DNA from 3 places in the Paenibacillus sp. S33 genome. Region 1 is predicted to be linked to each of the others. Evidence: a T-box and tRNA genes for the amino acid it is inferred to sense, from the RefSeq annotation. Region 1 holds a T-box; the other regions hold tRNA genes.
The links. A T-box is a leader RNA that pairs with one kind of tRNA and senses whether it is charged. The one in region 1 lies ahead of leuS (leucine--tRNA ligase), so its partner is inferred to be a tRNA-Leu.
Positions count from the first base shown of each region.

Region 2: it encodes a tRNA-Leu, which carries the amino acid that the T-box ahead of leuS (leucine--tRNA ligase) is inferred to sense. The anticodon was not compared.
Region 3: it encodes a tRNA-Leu, which carries the amino acid that the T-box ahead of leuS (leucine--tRNA ligase) is inferred to sense. The anticodon was not compared.

Region 1 covers NZ_JBSIEZ010000001.1:3,726,369-3,732,798, reverse strand. The annotation lists gene ACWGXJ_RS16940 (CvfB family protein) at 1-794, shown strand, start outside; gene ACWGXJ_RS16935 (class I SAM-dependent DNA methyltransferase) at 797-1,570, shown strand; gene ACWGXJ_RS16930 (tautomerase family protein) at 1,643-2,032, opposite strand; T-box leader at 2,216-2,472, shown strand; gene leuS (leucine--tRNA ligase) at 2,534-4,972, shown strand; gene comER (late competence protein ComER) at 4,953-5,798, opposite strand; gene ACWGXJ_RS16915 (ComEA family DNA-binding protein) at 6,094-6,430, shown strand, end outside.
Region 2 covers NZ_JBSIEZ010000001.1:1,883,571-1,890,000, reverse strand. The annotation lists gene fabV (enoyl-ACP reductase FabV) at 126-1,289, opposite strand; gene ACWGXJ_RS08930 (winged helix-turn-helix transcriptional regulator) at 1,458-1,814, opposite strand; gene ACWGXJ_RS08925 (NAD(P)H-dependent oxidoreductase) at 2,012-2,542, shown strand; tRNA gene ACWGXJ_RS08920 (tRNA-Leu) at 2,636-2,720, opposite strand; gene ACWGXJ_RS08915 (N-acetyltransferase) at 3,098-3,541, shown strand; gene ACWGXJ_RS08910 (GNAT family N-acetyltransferase) at 3,553-4,071, opposite strand; gene ACWGXJ_RS08905 (hypothetical protein) at 4,142-4,657, opposite strand; gene ACWGXJ_RS08900 (hypothetical protein) at 5,447-5,947, shown strand; gene nspC (carboxynorspermidine decarboxylase) at 6,091-6,430, opposite strand, start outside.
Region 3 covers NZ_JBSIEZ010000001.1:1,456,405-1,462,834, reverse strand. The annotation lists gene kdpA (potassium-transporting ATPase subunit KdpA) at 1-11, opposite strand, end outside; gene ACWGXJ_RS06850 (potassium-transporting ATPase subunit F) at 163-240, opposite strand; gene ACWGXJ_RS06845 (hypothetical protein) at 424-819, opposite strand; cyclic di-AMP (ydaO/yuaA leader) riboswitch at 935-1,102, opposite strand; gene ACWGXJ_RS06840 (glutathione peroxidase) at 1,569-2,054, shown strand; tRNA gene ACWGXJ_RS06835 (tRNA-Leu) at 2,146-2,228, opposite strand; gene ACWGXJ_RS06830 (urease accessory protein UreF) at 2,491-3,228, shown strand; gene ACWGXJ_RS06825 (Rha family transcriptional regulator) at 3,525-3,746, shown strand; gene ACWGXJ_RS06820 (helix-turn-helix domain-containing protein) at 3,871-4,254, opposite strand; gene ACWGXJ_RS06815 (helix-turn-helix domain-containing protein) at 4,348-4,722, opposite strand; gene ACWGXJ_RS06810 (MarR family winged helix-turn-helix transcriptional regulator) at 4,908-5,363, opposite strand; tRNA gene ACWGXJ_RS06805 (tRNA-Leu) at 5,527-5,609, opposite strand; tRNA gene ACWGXJ_RS06800 (tRNA-Lys) at 5,625-5,700, opposite strand; tRNA gene ACWGXJ_RS06795 (tRNA-Glu) at 5,787-5,858, opposite strand; gene ACWGXJ_RS06790 (DeoR/GlpR family DNA-binding transcription regulator) at 6,103-6,430, shown strand, end outside.

The sequences.
Region 1 (6,430 bases):
CACGTGAAATTGAAGTTGGTGAACGGTTGGAGGTATTTATTTTTCACGATACAGAGGACCGCTTGGCCGCAACTATGAAAAAGCCGTTCTTGTCGTTGGGCGAAATGGCAAAGCTTGAGGTGGCCGATGTGCATCCGCGTTTGGGTTGTTTCCTAGAGATGGGATTGGGTCGTCAGCTTTTGCTGCCGATTCGTGAGTTGCCAGAAAACCGAGATTTACATCCGCAGGTGGGCGACTACGTATATGCCATTATGGAGCATGACAAGCAAGGTAGACTGCGGGCTAAGCTGGCAGGGGAACAGGAGCTTGCTCCGTTGTGCTTTCACGCCCCTGATTCGTGGCTGAATACGTGGGTGCAGGCGACGGTGTACAAGCCGCTTCAAATGGGCACGTTCGTTCTGGTGGACGGAGGTGTGCTTGGTTTTGGTGCGATTGGGATGATTCACTCCTCGGAACGCAACCGGATGCTTCGCTTGGGCGAAGAGGTCAAGGTACGGGTCACACTTGTTCGCGAAGACGGTCGGGTCAATCTGGCGATGTCGCCACGCAAGGAAGTAGGCCGTGATGAGGATGCAGATCGATTGATTGCTTTTCTGAAAGAGCGTCCGGGTGGCGGCATGCCTTACTCCGACGCAACGCCGCCGGATATTATCAAGCAACGGTTTGGTATTAGTAAATCCGCCTTCAAGCGTGCGATGGGCAAGCTGATGAAGGAAGGAATGGTTACACAAAAGGAAAACTGGACCTACCTGGTGGAGAAAATGCCGAAACCGAAGGACGGGAATGGGGAATAAAAATGGCTTCTTACCGGAAGTTTGCCTATGTGTATGATGAGCTGATGCAGGACATGCCGTACCCGGACTGGTTACGCTTTGCACGGCAGGCTTGGGATCAGTACGGTATGCCGCATACGGTGGCTGAGCTGGGCTGTGGAACGGGTTCGATTACGATTCCCCTAGTTAACTCGGGCTTCGAAGTGTCTGGAATCGACTTATCCTCTGACATGCTGGCAGTAGCCCGTCGCAAAATGGAAACCACTCCCCAGGGACAGCGATTGTTTCGTGAGGGAAGCGTTCGCTGGATACAGCAAGATATGAGAGAATGGGTTTTACCCGAGCCTGTGGATTCTGTAATTTCTTTTTGCGATTGTCTGAATTACTTGTTGGAGGAAGAAGATATAATTTCTACTTTTCGTAGAACTCATGCTGGTCTGAAGCCTGGCGGAACCTTCTTGTTCGATGTACATCATCCGCAGACGTTTTTACGTTATGATGAAGAGCAGCCATTCGTACTGGATGATCGCTCTATCTCATATATCTGGACATGTGCGTTGGACACTCCACGTTGTGAAATTGAGCATCATCTTAGTATCTTTGCAAAAGCAGAACATGAAGGACGCGATCTGTATCAGCGTTTCGAGGAAATTCATGTACAGCGTGCCTATGATCCAGATTGGATGAAGGCAGAATTGTCCAAAGCAGGTTTTCGTGATGTGAAGGTATATGCGGATTTTGAATGGGTAGAAGCAGAAGGTGACGCGGCGAGACTGTTTTATGTTGCTGTAAAATAGTGAAGACTCATTGAGCAAATTTAGGAAAAGAAAGACGCTTTTCATGATGACATGAAGGGCGTCTTTTTGCACTTATATATTCACTTTATAGTTCAACTGAAGCTCATCACCCGGTACACCCCGAATACCCCAGTTCTGTTTAGGCGTTTCAAATATAGTAATCTCAAGATCCTGTGGAGCAATGCCAAAATGGTCCGTAATTCGTTGGAATAACAGCTGGATGAGCTGCTTCTTAGCTTCTGTCGTTCTGCCTTCAAAGATACTGATTTCAATAATGGTGTACGCCTCAGAGCGACCATCGGCATATATAAAGTCTTCCTGATCCATAGGAAAAAAACGATGAAACCTCTTGTCTGGAGGATATTTGAACGCATCCACCACAGCAGAATGAATCACCTCTGAAAGCTGCTTTTTGATTGGATTTAAAGCTTCTTTTATTCCGAAAATTTTAATCTGTGCCATGTCTCAGCTCACCTTTCTTATCTCAACTCAACTCAATTGCATCAATTTAATTCGAAGTTATTATAAAACATTCGTATGCATGTGTCATGAACAATTAGTATGAAGAGGGTCTTTAACACCAAAGCTAGTCCTTATTTGACTTTTTTCGCGGTTTTCAATATAATAGTGCCATTATTAACGGTTAAACAATCGCTGATGAGGAATAGTAGCTTTGTCTGGACATATAGAGAGCCGGCGGGTGGTGCAAGCCGGTTGACAGCGCAAAGTGAACTCGCCTCGGAGATATGCGTCCAACGCAGGAACGCCTTTACAGGTGCTTGTATCCTGTTATTAACCCGCATCGGATCACCTCCGTTATCAGGTGCAAAGGGAGTAGAACGCGAAGAACGCTTTCTGCTAACTAGGGTGGTACCACGGGAATATAACCTCTCGTCCCTAGCGCTGACACGCTACGGGATGCAGAGGTTTTTTTGTTGCATACCGTTTGAGGAGGAAAAGACAATGACAGACACACAGCCGAAGCACGGCTATCAACCGCAAAGTATTGAACCAAAATGGCAGAAATATTGGGATGAGAACAAGACGTTCCGCACCGGGGAAGAGCCGGGCAAACCGAAGTTTTATGCTTTGGATATGTTTCCGTACCCATCTGGAGCCGGCCTGCATGTAGGCCACCCAGAGGGCTACACAGCTACGGATATTGTTTCACGTTATAAAAGAATGCGCGGCTACAACGTACTGCATCCGATGGGTTGGGACGCCTTCGGTCTGCCTGCCGAGCAGCATGCGCTGGATACAGGGGAGCACCCACGCGAAATTACGGTGAAAAACGTAAATAACTTCCGCCGTCAAATCAAATCGCTCGGCTTCTCCTACGACTGGGATCGTGAAATCAGCACGACGGACCCTGATTACTACAAATGGACACAGTGGATCTTCATCCAGCTGTACAAGCGCGGCCTTGCATATGTAGCTGAAGTACCCGTGAACTGGTGCCCAGCGCTGGGAACAGTGCTGGCGAATGAAGAAGTTATTGACGGCAAGAGTGAGCGTGGCGGTCATCCGGTCGTCCGTAAACCAATGCGTCAATGGATGCTGAAAATTACGGAATACGCGGATCGTCTGCTGGATGATCTGGAGGAACTGGATTGGTCTGAGAGTATTAAGGATATGCAGCGGAACTGGATCGGTAAGTCTACCGGGGCAGAGGTTCGTTTTCCAATTGAAGGCTATGACGAGCAACTCACAGTATTTACAACCCGCCCAGATACACTGTTCGGCGCAAGCTACTGTGTGCTGGCACCAGAGCAGGAATTAGTGGATATTATCACTACGCCTGAGCAAAAGGATGCTGTACAACAGTACCGTGAACAAGCTGCTCGTAAAAGCGATCTGGAGCGTACGGATCTGGCCAAGGATAAAACAGGCGTATTTACAGGAGCTTATGCAGTGAACCCGGTGAACGGCGAAAAGTTGCCGATCTGGATTGCTGACTATGTACTGGCAGGCTACGGAACTGGAGCGATTATGGCTGTACCTGCTCACGATACGCGTGACTGGGAATTTGCCAAGCAATTCGGATTGAATATCATTGAGGTTGTCCAAGGTGGAGATGTGGCTAATGAGCCATATACTGAGGATGGACCGCACGTCAATTCAGGCCCGCTGAATGGACTTACCAACGAGGAAGCGATTCCGAAGATGATTGAATGGCTGGAAGCCGAGGGCAAAGGACACGGCAAAGTCACCTACCGCCTGCGTGACTGGCTGTTCAGCCGTCAACGCTATTGGGGCGAGCCGATTCCGGTAATTCATCTGGAGGATGGAACGATCAAAACGGTTCCTGAGGACCAACTTCCGCTCGTACTGCCGGAGATGGACAATATCAAGCCTTCAGGTACAGGTGAATCCCCGCTGGCGAACGCAACAGATTGGGTGGAAACCATTGATCCTGAGACAGGTATGAAAGCACGTCGCGAGACGAATACAATGCCGCAATGGGCAGGAAGTTGCTGGTATTACCTGCGCTTTATTGATCCGAAAAATGACAAAGAGCTTGTATCCAAAGAGAAACAACGTGAATGGATGCCTGTTGATTTGTATATTGGCGGAGCGGAACATGCGGTTCTTCACTTGCTGTATGCCCGTTTCTGGCATAAGGTACTGTATGATATCGGCGTAGTGGAAACGAAAGAGCCTTTTTATAAGCTGGTCAACCAGGGTATGATTTTGGGCAACAACAATGAAAAAATGAGTAAATCACGCGGTAATGTCATTAATCCTGATGATATTGTCAATACATTTGGCGCCGATACGCTGCGTATTTATGAGATGTTTATGGGGCCGCTGGAAGCGACCAAGCCATGGAATGAGAATGGGGTAGAGGGAGCACATCGTTTTCTGTCCCGCGTATGGCGCCTGTTTGTTTCCGAGGATGGTAGCCTGAACGATAAAATTACAAATGACGGCGGTAGCGATGAGTTCAATCGTACTTGGCATAAGACGCTGAAAAAAGTAACCGAAGATCTGGATGCGCTGCGCTTCAATACAGCGATCAGCCAGCTGATGATCTTCACCAACGATGCATACAAAGCAGACCTTCTGCCGCGTGCAGCAATGGAAAACTTCGTGCAAATGCTGTCGCCGCTTGCACCCCATCTGGCTGAGGAATTGTGGCAGCTGCTGGGGCACAATGATAGCATTACCTACGCGGCTTGGCCTGCTTATGATGAAGCATGGACGGTGGACGCCGAAGTGGAAATTGTTGTGCAAGTGAATGGTAAAATTGTGCAGCGTGCAACGATTGCCAAGGATCTTGATGCTAAAGCGATGGAGGCATTCGCTGTGTCGTTGGACAATGTTCAGCAGGCACTGGCCGGCAAAACGATCCGCAAGGTAATTGCTGTTCCAGGTAAGCTGGTTAATATTGTTGCCGGTTAATCGGCTTTAAGCCGAAGGAGACATCTACCTTTTGCATGTCCTCTTCATACTTGTTGTGCGTGGCCTGTATCAGCTCGGGAAAGACGCTATGCAGGCTGATGTCCAACAATGCGAGAGCTTCGGCGGTAATACCTCCGGGAACCGCCACTCTGGCCTGTAACTCGGCTGGTGTCATCCCGCCTTCCGTGAGCAGCTTTCCAGTGCCGATGATCATTTCACCGGCCAGGGCGCATAGCTCCGTACGGTCTATACCTGTAGCTTGAACTGCGGCTTGAATCCACTGGTCCATAAAAAAGGCCAAGAAAGCAGGACCACAACTCGAAAAATCCGACGTGATCCGAGTATAAGATTCTTTAACCCGAATCGGCCTGCTGATGTGGGACATAAGCTCTTCCAGAAGGGTACGATCCTCCTCTGTAATCCGGCTTCCATGGATGCAGAGCGAGGCTCCGCTGCCCACTTGGTGGGTGATACTTGGAATAATTTTGGACACTTTGGCTTTCAGTGCATGTTCCAAAATACGAATCTGCACCGGGCTTGTGATAGATACGACGATTTGCTCTTCTGTAATGACGTTGCGTATTTCATCCGTTACGGCTTTTGATTCCAGCGGCTTCACACAGATAAACAGAACATCGCTTTCCGCTGCCGTTTCACGGTTGCTTTGGGCTGCATGCAAACCTGGATAGCGACGGGCTAGCTCGGTTACCTTGGAATGCGTTCGATTGCTTGCTGATATTTGCTGCGGCTTGAGTGCGTTAGAATTAATAAAAGACTCAATTAGCAGGCTTCCCATGCTGCCAGTCCCGATAAATCCAACTTTCATTGTTCAACGTCCTCCTTTCATACTTTGCGGTATAGACGCTGTGCTGTCAGCTGTCATTCTTCTTAGTGTATGCGCCTGGTCTTGGCCGACATGACGAATTTTATGTCTGAGCATGTTAGATCGTCCCCGGGGTCGTACCACTTTTTTGTGAAAATGCTCACAGCGAGACCGTATGGAGGTTGTTTGCACCCTCCGGTTTAACGGGAATTGGACAGACTTGCTCTGTTTGATTGAGACGGTGTTTTCAGTCGGCTCAATTTCCCGAAATCCATGTGGAGTAGGGGACGATACGGAAATGAAACGTGTATGGACAGGAACAGCGATAACGCTTGCTGTAATCGGGAGTGGACTTATTTTATTTGCCGGAGGACAGCGCTCTGAGCCGCAAGAAGAGTGGACTTTACTTAACCATAAGGTGGAGCAGGCTGTGGCGATGGAGGCAGAGCCAAATGAGTCGCAGCGCAGCAGTGACTACGCCCAGAAAAAGCCTGGTGTAAAAGAACCTTCAGACAAAGCTGAGCGCAGTAGGAATGCCGAAGCCGCTGACAATGTGAAACGTGATACTGTGCAGATTTCTACTGGTGTATCTGCTGCTGTGAGCGAAAACTCTATTGCGGGAAATTCAAGTACCG
Region 2 (6,430 bases), 1.8 Mb from region 1:
TTAGTGAAACGAGTGCAACTTGTTTTTTTGCCAATATACATAAAAAACGGGCACTCTTAAGCAATTGCATCGCTTGAGAGTACCCGTTTTTGTTTTACAAATATCACTTATGAAAGTGTATCAACCTATGGATTAACGTCTAATTCATAATCAATTTCATCAAACCCGAATCCAAATAATTGGAGGAAATCCAGACGGTATTGTTCGAGATCACCCAATTCAGATACGTTTTCTGTAGTGATTTCGGACCAAGCTGCTTTGACAGCCTGCTGCACATCGTCTCTCATTTCCCAGTTATCCAGCCGAATGCGTCCTTCTTCATCCGTTTCCACAGTGGACCCACTGTATAGCGTTTCGAACAGACGTTGCGCCTGCTCAATACATCCCTCGTGCAGTCCCTTTTCCTTCATGACCTTAAACAGCAAAGAAATATACAAAGGTACGACTGGAATAGCCGAACTGGATTGTGTAACCAAAGCTTTATTCACAGAAACGTAAGCTTTTCCATGATGACGCTCCAGTTGCTTTGTTAAAGTATGTGCTGTAGCTTCCAAATCATTTTTAGCTTGGCCAATGGTTCCTTTACGATAGATAGCCTCCGTAATTTCGGGACCAATATACGAGTAAGCCAGTGTGGTTACCCCTTCAGCCAGCAGATCAGCTTCTTCCAACGCTTTTAGCCACAAGGACCAATCTTCGCCACCCATTACCGTGATGGTGTTCTCAATTTCCTCCTGCGTAGCCGGTTCTAGCGTAATTTCTGATACGACACCTGTATTCGTATTCACTGTTTTATTAGAAAAAGACTGTCCGATAGGCTTGAGAACGGAATTAAAGGTCTCACCTGTATCGGGATGTGTCCGTCGCGGTGAAGCGACACTATATACAATCAGGTCTACCTTGCCCAGCTTTTCCTTTACCAGCTTCAACGTCTCCTGCTTAATTTCATGAGAAAAAGCATCTCCATTAATGCTTTCTGCTATGTAGCCAGCTGCTCTGGCCGCTCTTTCAAAGGCTACCGTATTATACCAGCCTGCTGAAGCCGTGCGCCCCTCTGATGCGGGACGTTCATAGGATACCCCTATGGTGTCCGCTCCCAGACCGAAGCTCGCAGCAATACGAGAAGCCAGCCCGTATCCAGTAGATGCTCCGATCACAAGCACCTTTTTAGCTCCTTGTATTGATGTGCTGTCTTTGATGTAGTTGATCTGACGGTTAACATGAGCCGCGCATCCTGCAGGATGTGCAGTCGTACATATGAAACCACGGATTTTCGGTTTAATAATCATTGCAAGGGTCCCCCTACTTTAGCATTCATTTAATATGGATGGAATGGTTGTCCAGTCATAACTATATAGCAAATCAGCTTGCGGCTCAACATATAACCTAGCACTTGAAGGCAACCGAAGAAAACTACCGTAAACATCATAGTCTACAACGCTTTCTTACTCCACTATTCATTTTGAATCATTTTCTAACAACATCACATCTTCACCCTGCTGTTGTCTTATTTTGATATTAGCTCTCCCCCAAGAACACATTAAGTCAATAATTTCATTTGCTGTAATTCCATATTCCGTTATATAATACTCCACTTTTGGAGGCATTTGATTATACACATGTCTACCTATGATACCATCCTTTTCAAGTTCGCGAAGTTGCTGTATAAGAACCTTTTGAGAAATGCCTGAAATACTACGCTGTAATTCACTTGTCCTTTTTCTACCAGACATTAATAAACATATGATTAATGATTTCCATTTACCCCCGATGATCTCAAGTGTTGCTTCTATGCCTAAATTATATTGTTTCATAGTACCACCTCTTCAACGCTAAAAATAACAACGTTTATCTAATTAATTCTATAATCGCATATCTTCACTTTAAGTCCAATGCATACTTTCAAGTAACTATCTTACTTTATTGTGTGTATTTACTTTTTTTGAAGCATACAGAATAATAATAGAGCATCTACAAAGGCAAATATGTTACGTAAGAAAGGTGATTTATGATGAAAACTCTTGTGATTTTAGCTCATCCCAATATCGAAGATTCTAGAGTAAATAACAGATGGAAACGAGAATTACTTCAATATACCAATGAAATTACAATTCATGAGATCTATAAAGAGTATCCAAACTGGAGCATTGATGTTTTGAAAGAACAACAGCTACTTGAAGCATACGATAATGTCATATTTCAATTCCCTTTGTATTGGTATAGTTACCCTCCTTTATTAAAAAAGTGGTTCGATGATGTATTTACCCATGGATGGGCTTATGGTTCAAAGGGTGATAAGTTAAAAGGAAAGAAGCTAGGGATAGCCATGTCGATTGGCGATAAAAAAGAAAATTACTTACCTACTGGTTCCGTTTCTTTTACGGTAGATGAAGTTATAGCACCTTTTAAGGCAAGCGCAGTGCATGTTGGCGCCATAACATTACCCTATTTCGCTGTCTTCGGAGCCTCGTTTCAAGCAAGCGACGAAGACATTGATCAGAGTGCAAAAGACTATATTAAATATATATTTCAGTATAAATAAAATAGTTATAATGGTACGCGCATTTTAACCATATAAAAACAGGCTCTTGGTGGCATTCAGCCAATCCAAGAACCTGTAAATGTTAGGCTATGATGCGGTCGAGAGGACTCGAACCTCCACGGGGGGTTAGCCCACACGGACCTGAACCGTGCGCGTCTGCCAATTCCGCCACGACCGCATATTATGTATTCACACCGATGTTTTTCAATCACGGTAATTTAGATTATATCTTCCATAGAACATAAAATCAAGCTATTTTTATATTATATTTTCTATGAATCATTTCCGTAAATATAAGAAAATCACTGGATATCACAAACCAGATATGGTAAAATGGGTCCATCAGGAAAGGAGGTGCGTCAACATCAATAATCATATGTTGAGCGTATCCCTTACCCGGTCCGTTATTCTCTAATTTACAGAGTTGACGGAGGCGCGGGATACGGATCAAAGCTTTAAATAAGCGCCACGGGTAGAAAGACCGTCCTCGGACGGTCTTTTTTATTTCAGCATCATCTATAAGATTACATACTGCACTGTGAAAGAGGAGATACAATGTCGATTAGACCCGCAAGTGTGGAAGAGCTCAACGAGTTGGCAGCCATCTGGCTAGATGCTTCCATAGAAGCCCATCATTTTATTGCTCCGCAGTATTGGTCATCACAAGTTACCGAGATGGAAAACAGGTACCTTCCTCTCGCTCAAAACTACGTTATCATACAAGATGATCACAGCATTGGCGGCTTCGTTTCCATGTTGGATGGATACTTAGCAGCTCTGTTTATTCGTGTTGATTCTCAAAGAAAAGGCTATGGCAAGTTACTACTAGATTGGGTGAAGAAGCAACATAATGAGATTCAATTAAAGGTATACCAGTCGAACACGAAAGCATTTAACTTCTATACTAAAAATGGATTTACCATTCAAGCGGAATCTGTTGATACCGAAACTGACGAGAAAGAATTTGTAATGGTATGGACAAAACATGAACGATATTGAAGCACCATTAGCTATACAATCTTCTTATTTAACCCATAGACCTCGGTATATAAAATCTCTTTAAACGGAGCAAAATCCTGTTCAGCCAGCGTACCTGGATAGCTCATTATTTGAAGCCGCAGATCAGCCTGTCCTTCTCTTAAAGGAGGCTGTACATAGTCAAAATGGTTCAGATGAAATCCCAAACGTTCATAAAAACCAATTCTTCTCCGAGTCCACTCATCCACTGGTGGCTCAACCTCCAGTACTACCGGTTTACCGGACTGTGAAATAAACTTGCTCATAAGCTCTTTACCTAACCCGCCACCTCGTATAGCCGAATCTACGGCAATATGCTCTACAAACCGAAAATCTGTAAACTCCCATCCCGCCAAAAAAGCAATTGTTTGCCCTTGTTCGTCCTTTTGGGTAAGTAAACGATAACATGGATGATGAAGCAGAGCCCTCTGTGACTCAAATGTCCTGCATTCCGTTTCAGGAAAAGAAGCCTCCATAATCGCATATACTTGAGAGAATTCAAGTTCATTCATTTATACTTTCAACTCCTCTAACGTTAACTTGTTGGTCTACTAATGTCATTTACATTAGGGCTCTAACCCTTTAGACCTTGTTTAATTCCATAAGCGTCAGCAATATGTGTTCCAACAGCTCTGGAATGTCTTCCATCTGATCTTCGTTAATTTGTCTGGAAAATCGGAGTTCAATCCTGTTTTGGTATGTAGATGTCTTCTCTCCGTAAATCTGACTAAGCGTTTGTACCGGTCGAAGATCGGGCTTCCAAATTTCGGTCAGTATATTTTCAATCCGGCTGCATTGTGACTCAATTTCACGAATTTCCATGTAAAAACTCAGCAACAAGACACATCCCGGAATTTGATCTTTGATTTCCAAAATTTCCGCAGCCAAGTTGTTTAAATCTGCCTTCAGTTGAATCTCTGCTGTCACACTCGGGTGTTCTCTCAGTCTGAATTGGACAGCAAATTCACGTGACATCACAGACATTTCCAATCTGTCGATTCGCTGCGTAATGTCAATACGTGAATCTAGATTATCCAGATCGTATACTGTATTTTCCATGGCCACTTTTAAATTATCAAAAACCGTCGGATCGAACATTTTTTTCACCTCTACTTATCATCCATTCATTAAGTCCACATTTAAATATATTACCAATTTATTCATTATATCATACGTGTCTCGCTCTAAGAATTCAACGTATAAAAAGGAACCTCTAGTTTCTACTTCTGATGCATTGAAAAATATGCTCTGGCTACAAAATGTTCTATTACATTTATTTTTTGATAAATATTCCTTTTTTATATTCCATTTATCTGGCAAATAATATACAATAGTTCAGAAAATATTACTTTACTAATATATTCATATAAATGAATATAATCAAAAAAAGATCTGCTACAATTGGGCAATAAAATACGTTGCTTCTCATCTCAAATAAAGAGCCACGTCCCTGTCTCCAGGTGCGCGGCTCTTTTGTAGTTCAGATTATCCATTATCCATTCGTGACACTCAGTTCATCAAATTCTGTCTATTTTACGATAAACGCGAGCTAAATCCCGAGTAGGAGAACTTGTCGGATCACCTTGCCTTATCCACTTTTCTACCTCTTGTTCCATTTCACTCATCAAGTCTATATTTAATAGTTCTCAATTAAATAGGTATATCTACTTCATGTGTCTAACCCATAAAAAAACTCCTTAGGCTTTACTTAGAAAGGACAAAAAATGAAACTTTGTAACAAAATGTTCTAATATATTCATTTTATTGATAAATACCCCTTTTTATTATTCCAATTTCCTGGTAAATGATATACAATTAGTTCGGACATAATTACTAATATATTCATATAAATGAATATAAATCCCAAAAAAGAAAGGACTCTTATTCATGAAAAAAACGTTGTTAGCTTCATTAGGTCTTACACTTATGCTGAGTACTACTGCCAGTATCGCTTTAGCCGAAGAAGCAAATTCTGTACCCGCAGCAAAGGAATCAACACTTGCCTCTGCACTTGAATATAATGAACAGGAGCCAAATGATTGGTTTGAGCAAGCTAACTATTATTTTATTGGTGATGCTGTCATTGGAACCCTTGGTAAAGAGGGGGTGCCCGGAGTCTGGGAAGCCATTGACGTATTTAAATTTAAGGCTTTTGAAGCTCAAAAAGTTCATTTTACAATTCAGGGAGACAGATATTCTGATTCCTGGTTGGAAATGACTGTTTACGATAGTACTGGTAATAAAATTAAACGTTCAAGAGACGGTAACTATTTTTTAGATGTAGAACTTGAAAAAGGTAAGGAATACTACCTAATCGTCGATGCGCCAGGACTTCAACCTTACACAGGAAATACATTCTTTTATAAAGTTTCTTCTGAAGCTATTTAAAATTATGTAACTTACTTAGTAGTTTAAAAAATCAATAAAACATAACTACGCCAAAAAAGCCTCGACCCTTTCTTAAGGGGCGAGGCTTTTGTAGTTCAGTCATTCTATTCGGTGCACCCAGTTCTTTTACCCCTGTGTAAGTCTTACGACAAACGTGAGCTAAAGTCCTCGTAGGAGAACTGACGGATTACCTTGATGCCTTCTTCGTCGTTGTAGCTGGCGATGGCTGGCAGGTTGACTCCGTTGAACATGTGGTTTTTGACCATCGTGTAATGGGCCATGTCGCAGAATACAAGCTTGTCTCCCGGCTTCAGTGGCTCTTTAAAGGAATAGTCTCCAATCACATCTCCAGCCAAGCACGTAAGTCCACCAAGTCTGTAGGTGTAAGCATACTCGCCAGGCTGGCCTGCATCGATGATATTTGGGCGATATGGCATAGCCAGCACGTCAGGCATATGACATTCAGCCGAAGTATCCAGAATG
Region 3 (6,430 bases), 2.3 Mb from region 1:
AGCAGCTCCATCCTTTATTCCTCCTTCAAAATGCTCCTGCGTTTGGAACAACAGGCCTGCTTCCAGAGCACCAATTGTGTGCACACGTTTGCGAAAACCTGCTACCTATGATGCTTTAATGTTCAGATCTGTTGTTCCCGCCCGCTCTATCCCTACCAGTGACTAGAACTTTTCAGGGTTCAGGAGTGCGTAGATTAAATACATAAACACAATAGCCGTAAGCCCAAGTATAACGATCATCCTCTTCGTCCTCCTTTAGAGGTCTGCGCATCACACCAGCGTACAAACAGCAGTATCACTCCATAACTCACAGCCATGACGAGCAGCATGTATATATCCATCATGTTCATACCCTCCGTATCGGTCCTCAGATCGCCATTCTTATTTCATCATAAAATCATAAAACAACTATGTTATAAGTGCTTATCCGTTCAGCAGAAAACCCACCTCTCCGTTCAATGTGTAGATCACATGGTCCGCTCCCAATCCTCGATAAATTCCTTGTGGATTACAGCCGTGCGTAATAACATAGATCGATTCCGATGTTAGCGGCCGACATATTTGCAGGAAACGGCAAGTCAGATTCAAGCTGTTCTCGAACAAATACACACTACCAATTTCTTTTTTTGGAAAATTCCATTTTCCCGCTTGCATGGTATTGATGCGGACAATGTGCTCCACACCCATTTTTTTGAGCTGTCGTTCCTCCTGGGCGCTATTCGTCAGAACTGCAAACGCCAATTTTTTGAAAATAAGCAATTTCACAAAACTTCTGCCCGCTTCATTCGGTGCAGTGACAATAATTAACCGACCTTCCATCAGTAGCTCCTCTCCCGGTATAAAAAGACAACAAAAAGAAGCCGAAGGAAAAAGGCTTTCCTCCGGCTTCTGACATATCCATGATAAAATAAACCATGGCTGCACACGGCGGTTTGTTGCCTCTCCCTGTACGCTTACGAGGTTAGCTGTCGGATTCGGACGTGAGAGTCGCCCTATTTCTGGCACTTGACCGGAAAATTCACCCCATGAGACCCACGGCAAGCCGTACAGTCTCGATTGGTTCCCCCGCTTTTGCAACTGCAAAATTCAGCGCTATAGACATTTCGTTGTTGCTTCATTCAAGTTAATTTGAAATTACGTCTTGAATCATACACCCGCGCATGGAAGACTGTAAAGCTCAACTGCGGGGTTATAAATCGGCCTTTAGAGCATAGAAGATTAATAATAACGCTTACAATGCAACTATGCTTCTCACAGCTCACTCAATCTCTGTTTTTCATCCCTTTTCGAAAATGACAAGCATGTCAATATTGGCGTAGGGTAGAGCGTTTTTGGCCTTTTTTTGTAAAAAGAGAAGAAAATACGCTATATGTACCAGCTAAACACCGATTGAACCCGCTTTTATAAGAAGAAACACCTTAATTCGCTCCATTTGCAATGCGATTTACTGTTTTGAACAAAATACGATTTTACAGCGGCTAAAGGCTTAATACAGCTTTTCCAGACTTGCAACCTTACTTTGAATTGCTTACAATTTAATTGCTGAATATTGAATAAGGAGAGATACTATGACCGTTTATGAATATGATGCGCAAACCCTGCAAGGGAAACCAATTCCGTTATCCACATATAAAGGGAATGTTCTGCTTATTGTGAACACAGCCAGCAAATGCGGGTTAACCCCCCAATACAAAGCGTTACAAGAGCTATATGACCAGTACCATGAACTGGGGCTCGAAATTTTAGGATTTCCCAGCAACCAATTCGCCAAACAAGAGCCAGGTTCCAGCGAGGAGATTTCCGAGTTTTGCCAGATCAATTATGGTGTTACCTTTCCGATGTTCGCCAAGACAGATGTCAATGGCGATCAAGCGCACCCCTTATTTCGCTACCTGACCCAAACAGCTCCGGGGGTATTAGGGTCCAAAGCGATCAAATGGAATTTTACTAAATTCTTAATTACACGAGAAGGTAACGTATTTAAGCGCTATGCACCGCAAACCACTCCAGATAAGCTGGCGGGAGATATAGAGAAGCTTTTGCAGCAAAACTGATATTCTTCTTTATCACAGTTATTAAAACAAAAAAAGCATCCCTTCACGTAAACCGTGTCAGGATGCTTTTTCAACTAGGTCTTGCATATAATGCGGTCGAGAGGACTCGAACCTCCACGGGCGTACGCCCACTACCCCCTCAAGATAGCGTGTCTGCCATTCCACCACGACCGCAAATCATAATGTATTGAGGCAACAGATTTATTATACTCTCTCATCAACTATTTGTAAACACAAATATAATAATTATTTTATATGTTATTTTACCTAACATATATGAGCGATAATAATATTTAATTTGACAAAAGGGCTACTAAAATGTAAAAATATATTACATACATTTCGAATTTTTTCGTTATCCCTAAGTAAAGAGTGAAATAATATAACATAAGGATTCACTTCGAGGAGGCGAACCGCCCTGCATAAAGGCAACCGTTTGCTGAACTATGCATTATTGTTGGACCCTTCCCTACCTGTTGGTGGCTTCACCCGTTTTAACGGACTGGAGAAACTATTCCGCAACGGACATTTGAACAGTCTACAAGATCTGGAACATTACATGCTGGATGATTTGTATCCTCAATTTACAACCGTTGACGGCATGGCTATCAAAAGTCTGTATGTCGCCATCCAGCAGAATGACGGTTGGCGAATCGCTCTCATTGATAAGATGCTGCATACCCAACGTCCCTCCTTGCAGCATGTGAAGGAGTTGCGTCTATCCGGTCAGCGTCTACTTAAGCTCGCTAAGGCTCTTTATCCTTGGCTTGAATTTGACCAGTTGGAATCTATACTCATTCAATACAATGCAATTGGCACACTCGCTACCGTTCACACCTGGATTAACTTCCTCCTCGGAAACGATGTAGAACAGACCATGCACGGCTATCTTGGCGCAGCGGTGTCCTTCTGTGTGGAAGATGCCTTCAAACTACTCAATCCTCCCTATGAGGAAAAGAACCCTTTTATGGAGCGTATGACCAGCGAGCTGCTCTCCGCATGGAAGAAGCTTAACGAACCTGAGCCAACCACATTTCAGCGTCGCTTTCTTCACAGACATTGGTGCAACTCCTACATCACTCTACCGCTTTATATGAGCCATAATAGCCAATTGGATGAGCCTAGACTGTTTTCCTCCTCAGGTCTATTCAAACGCCTTCCAGCATCCCCCTGATGCGTCGCTTCACCAATCTGGCAGCAACACCAAAAACACTCTGTCCCTTTCCTCAGGTGGCAGAGTGTTTTTTATTCACACATAATCGAAATTCACACTATTAGTAGACTCTAGACGGGTTATCAGAACCACCTAGCACTTAATTAAGTAATTAATTCAACAAAATAACGTATTTGCGATTGTAAAAACACGTATAAAAGTGTATCATAGTTTCAGATGGTTAATTCTAACATGTTTACTGATGATTATTATAACACACCAATTATTCCGCAAGAATCCGTAAGGGGCGATTTCTCTTGAACAACAAAATGCCTGTCACCTCCTTCGGGTGGGCCATCAAACAACGGCTTGTCGAACTTCGACTGGATCAGAAAACATTTTGTGAGACACACAATATTCCGCCTTCACGCTTGTCCAATCTGATTCACGGCACCCGCAAAGCACAAAGGTACAGAAAACAAGTTGCTGCAATTCTGAACATCGACGATAACGATTATAAGGAGGCACCGCCACTCTAAATCCAACAAGCATTCCAGTTACATATAGGTCATTCCATATCACCCAGAAACCAAATAAACCCGTAAAGCGAACCCCTCCAGTTCGTTTACGGGTTTTCAACCCAGACGATCTTTAGCCAAAAAATTATTCCGGCTTTGTTTTATCCTTCTCACTTTTTTGCTTACGGTATTTCGCAAATTCAACATATTCTAAAATAAAATTCTGTTCTTCCGTCTCAAGATCTTCTGCCTGGCAATTCAGTGGCCCCATCACTCCAAAAAAATAAGCAGCCTTCTGCTCCTGAAGTACGCCTTCCCCTGGCTTAATCCCTTTCATTAACCAATCAAGCGATACATTAAAAAAGTCCGAAATCTGAATCAAATGGGCGGTACCCGGCGTTGTTTTACCTCTTCTCCAATCACCGAGATTCCCTGAACTGATTTTAAGTTTTTCACAAAATGCCTTCTTGGTCATTCCGCGATCCTTAATCAAAGCTTCAATCCGCTGATAAATAGTTTGATCTCCCAAAATGTTTCCCCTCCGACACAGTAACTTTTTCTGAAATAATTTTCATTTTTCAGCCTTACTCATTAGTAATCCTCATCAAATCCTAAGCAACCATTACCCCATAGTAGAATTGCGCTGGTTTTTCTCTTTACGAAAGCGGGTAAATTCAATATACTCAAGTATAAAATTTCTTTCCGCCTCACTAAGCGGTTCCCCCTGGCAATTCAGTTGCCCTGAAGCGTCAAAAAAATAAGGGTCTTGCGACTCCTTCAGCACCTCACCCTGTACATCTCGACCCAGCATAATCCAATCCAGACTGGCATCAAAAAAAGAAGCGATTTCAATGAGTTTATTCGTGCCCGGCGTCGTTTTTCCTCTTTTCCAATCCCCGAAGTTCCCTGTACTAATGCCTAACTGCTGGCAGAACGCCTTTTTCGTCATTCCCCGTTCCTTGATGAGTTCCTCAATGCGATGGTAAATAGATTGCATAGAAGTTCCTTCCTCCCTAGCAGGCTCTCAAATAACGATATCATGTTCTCTGTTCTCATTTCAAAGATCACGTATGCTAAAATTACCGAATTATGTATGTTGGTTTCCATTATACCACAACACGCAACAAAAACCGCCTGTTTTCCGAAGAAAGGGCGGTCTTTAAGCCAGTTCACTTACGCTAATCACGTAGCAGCGTTGTCGATTTTAAGTAAGATATGCTTCAATTCATTCAAAGTTTCGCTCAGATGCAATAAATCTTCTTCTGGCAGATACACCAGTCTTTCTTGAATTTTATTGGAGAAGGTATGAAATACCTGTTCACAAAAAGCATCGCCTTCCTGTGTAATCGCCACATTCACGACTCTGCGATCCGAATCACACGACTGGCGGTCAGCCAACCCATGCTCCACCAGTTTGTCCAGAAGAGGAGTCATGTTCGGACGTGAGACATTGAGCTGTTTGGATAAATCAGATACCGTAGACAAGCGCACCTCACGCAGAAGCAGTAATACCTGAAAGTTATTAGGCGACAAATGTAATGGGAAATCGAGCGGACCGTAGGTGAAAAATTTCTTCTTCACAATCGGAAACAAGCCCAAAATATTTTCTGATATATTTCCTAACAGTTGAGTGTCCATATTTTTCACCGTCACTTCATAAGTTTATACTTATCATTCTATAACATTATGGCATTATATTATACTATGGAATCATTATTTCATCATAATCATTACTTTATTACATCACTACACAAATAAAAAAAGCCTCTACCGCGAGAGACTTTTCCGTTTATTCCATTGATGCGGTCGAGAGGACTCGAACCTCCACGAGCGTACGCTCACTACCCCCTCAAGATAGCGTGTCTGCCATTCCACCACGACCGCATAACAAAATATAAATGGTGAGCCATGAAGGACTCGAACCTTCGACACCCTGATTAAAAGTCAGGTGCTCTACCAACTGAGCTAATGGCTCATGCTGTTCATCCAAGCTGTCCGCCATTAGACCAGACCTCAGGAATTTCCCTTAAGCATGCAACATGTAGTCTATAAAGACAACAATGACCCGTAGGGGATTCGAACCCCTGTTACCTCCGTGAAAGGGAGGTGTCTTAACCCCTTGACCAACGGGCCTTATTATTATGCGCCAACTTGGCGACAAGAAAGAGTATATCAAATAGAATAACGAATGGCAATACTTATTTCTAAAATTTTTAAAAAAGCAGTTTTTATAAGTACAAAATGCATATTAACTTACAATCCCTTATCTTAAATCACTAAAATCCTGAAAATAGCGATGAACGATTGCAATATCACTTGTATTTACTTATAATCACTTACAAGATACCGAAATAATTATATATCAGAGGAGCTTTCTATGTATCAGGAAGAACGAATGTTAAAAATCGTTGATTACTTACAGCTTCATAAACGTATTTCGGTGGATGATATTTGTGAATTTTTTAATGTTTCACGAGATACGGCCCGTCGAGACCTCGTAAAACTTGAAGAACATCAAAAAATTATTCGCACCCGCGGTGGCGCTCTTCTCCCTACACTTCATCACGATCCAATTGGAAATTATAACGAAAGACTACTTACTGTATCCGAGGAGAAACAAGTGATCGGACAGCTGGCTGCCAGCATGGTACGAGATAAGGATCGTATTATATTGGATTCCTCTACCACCGTACAGGCGTGTGCAG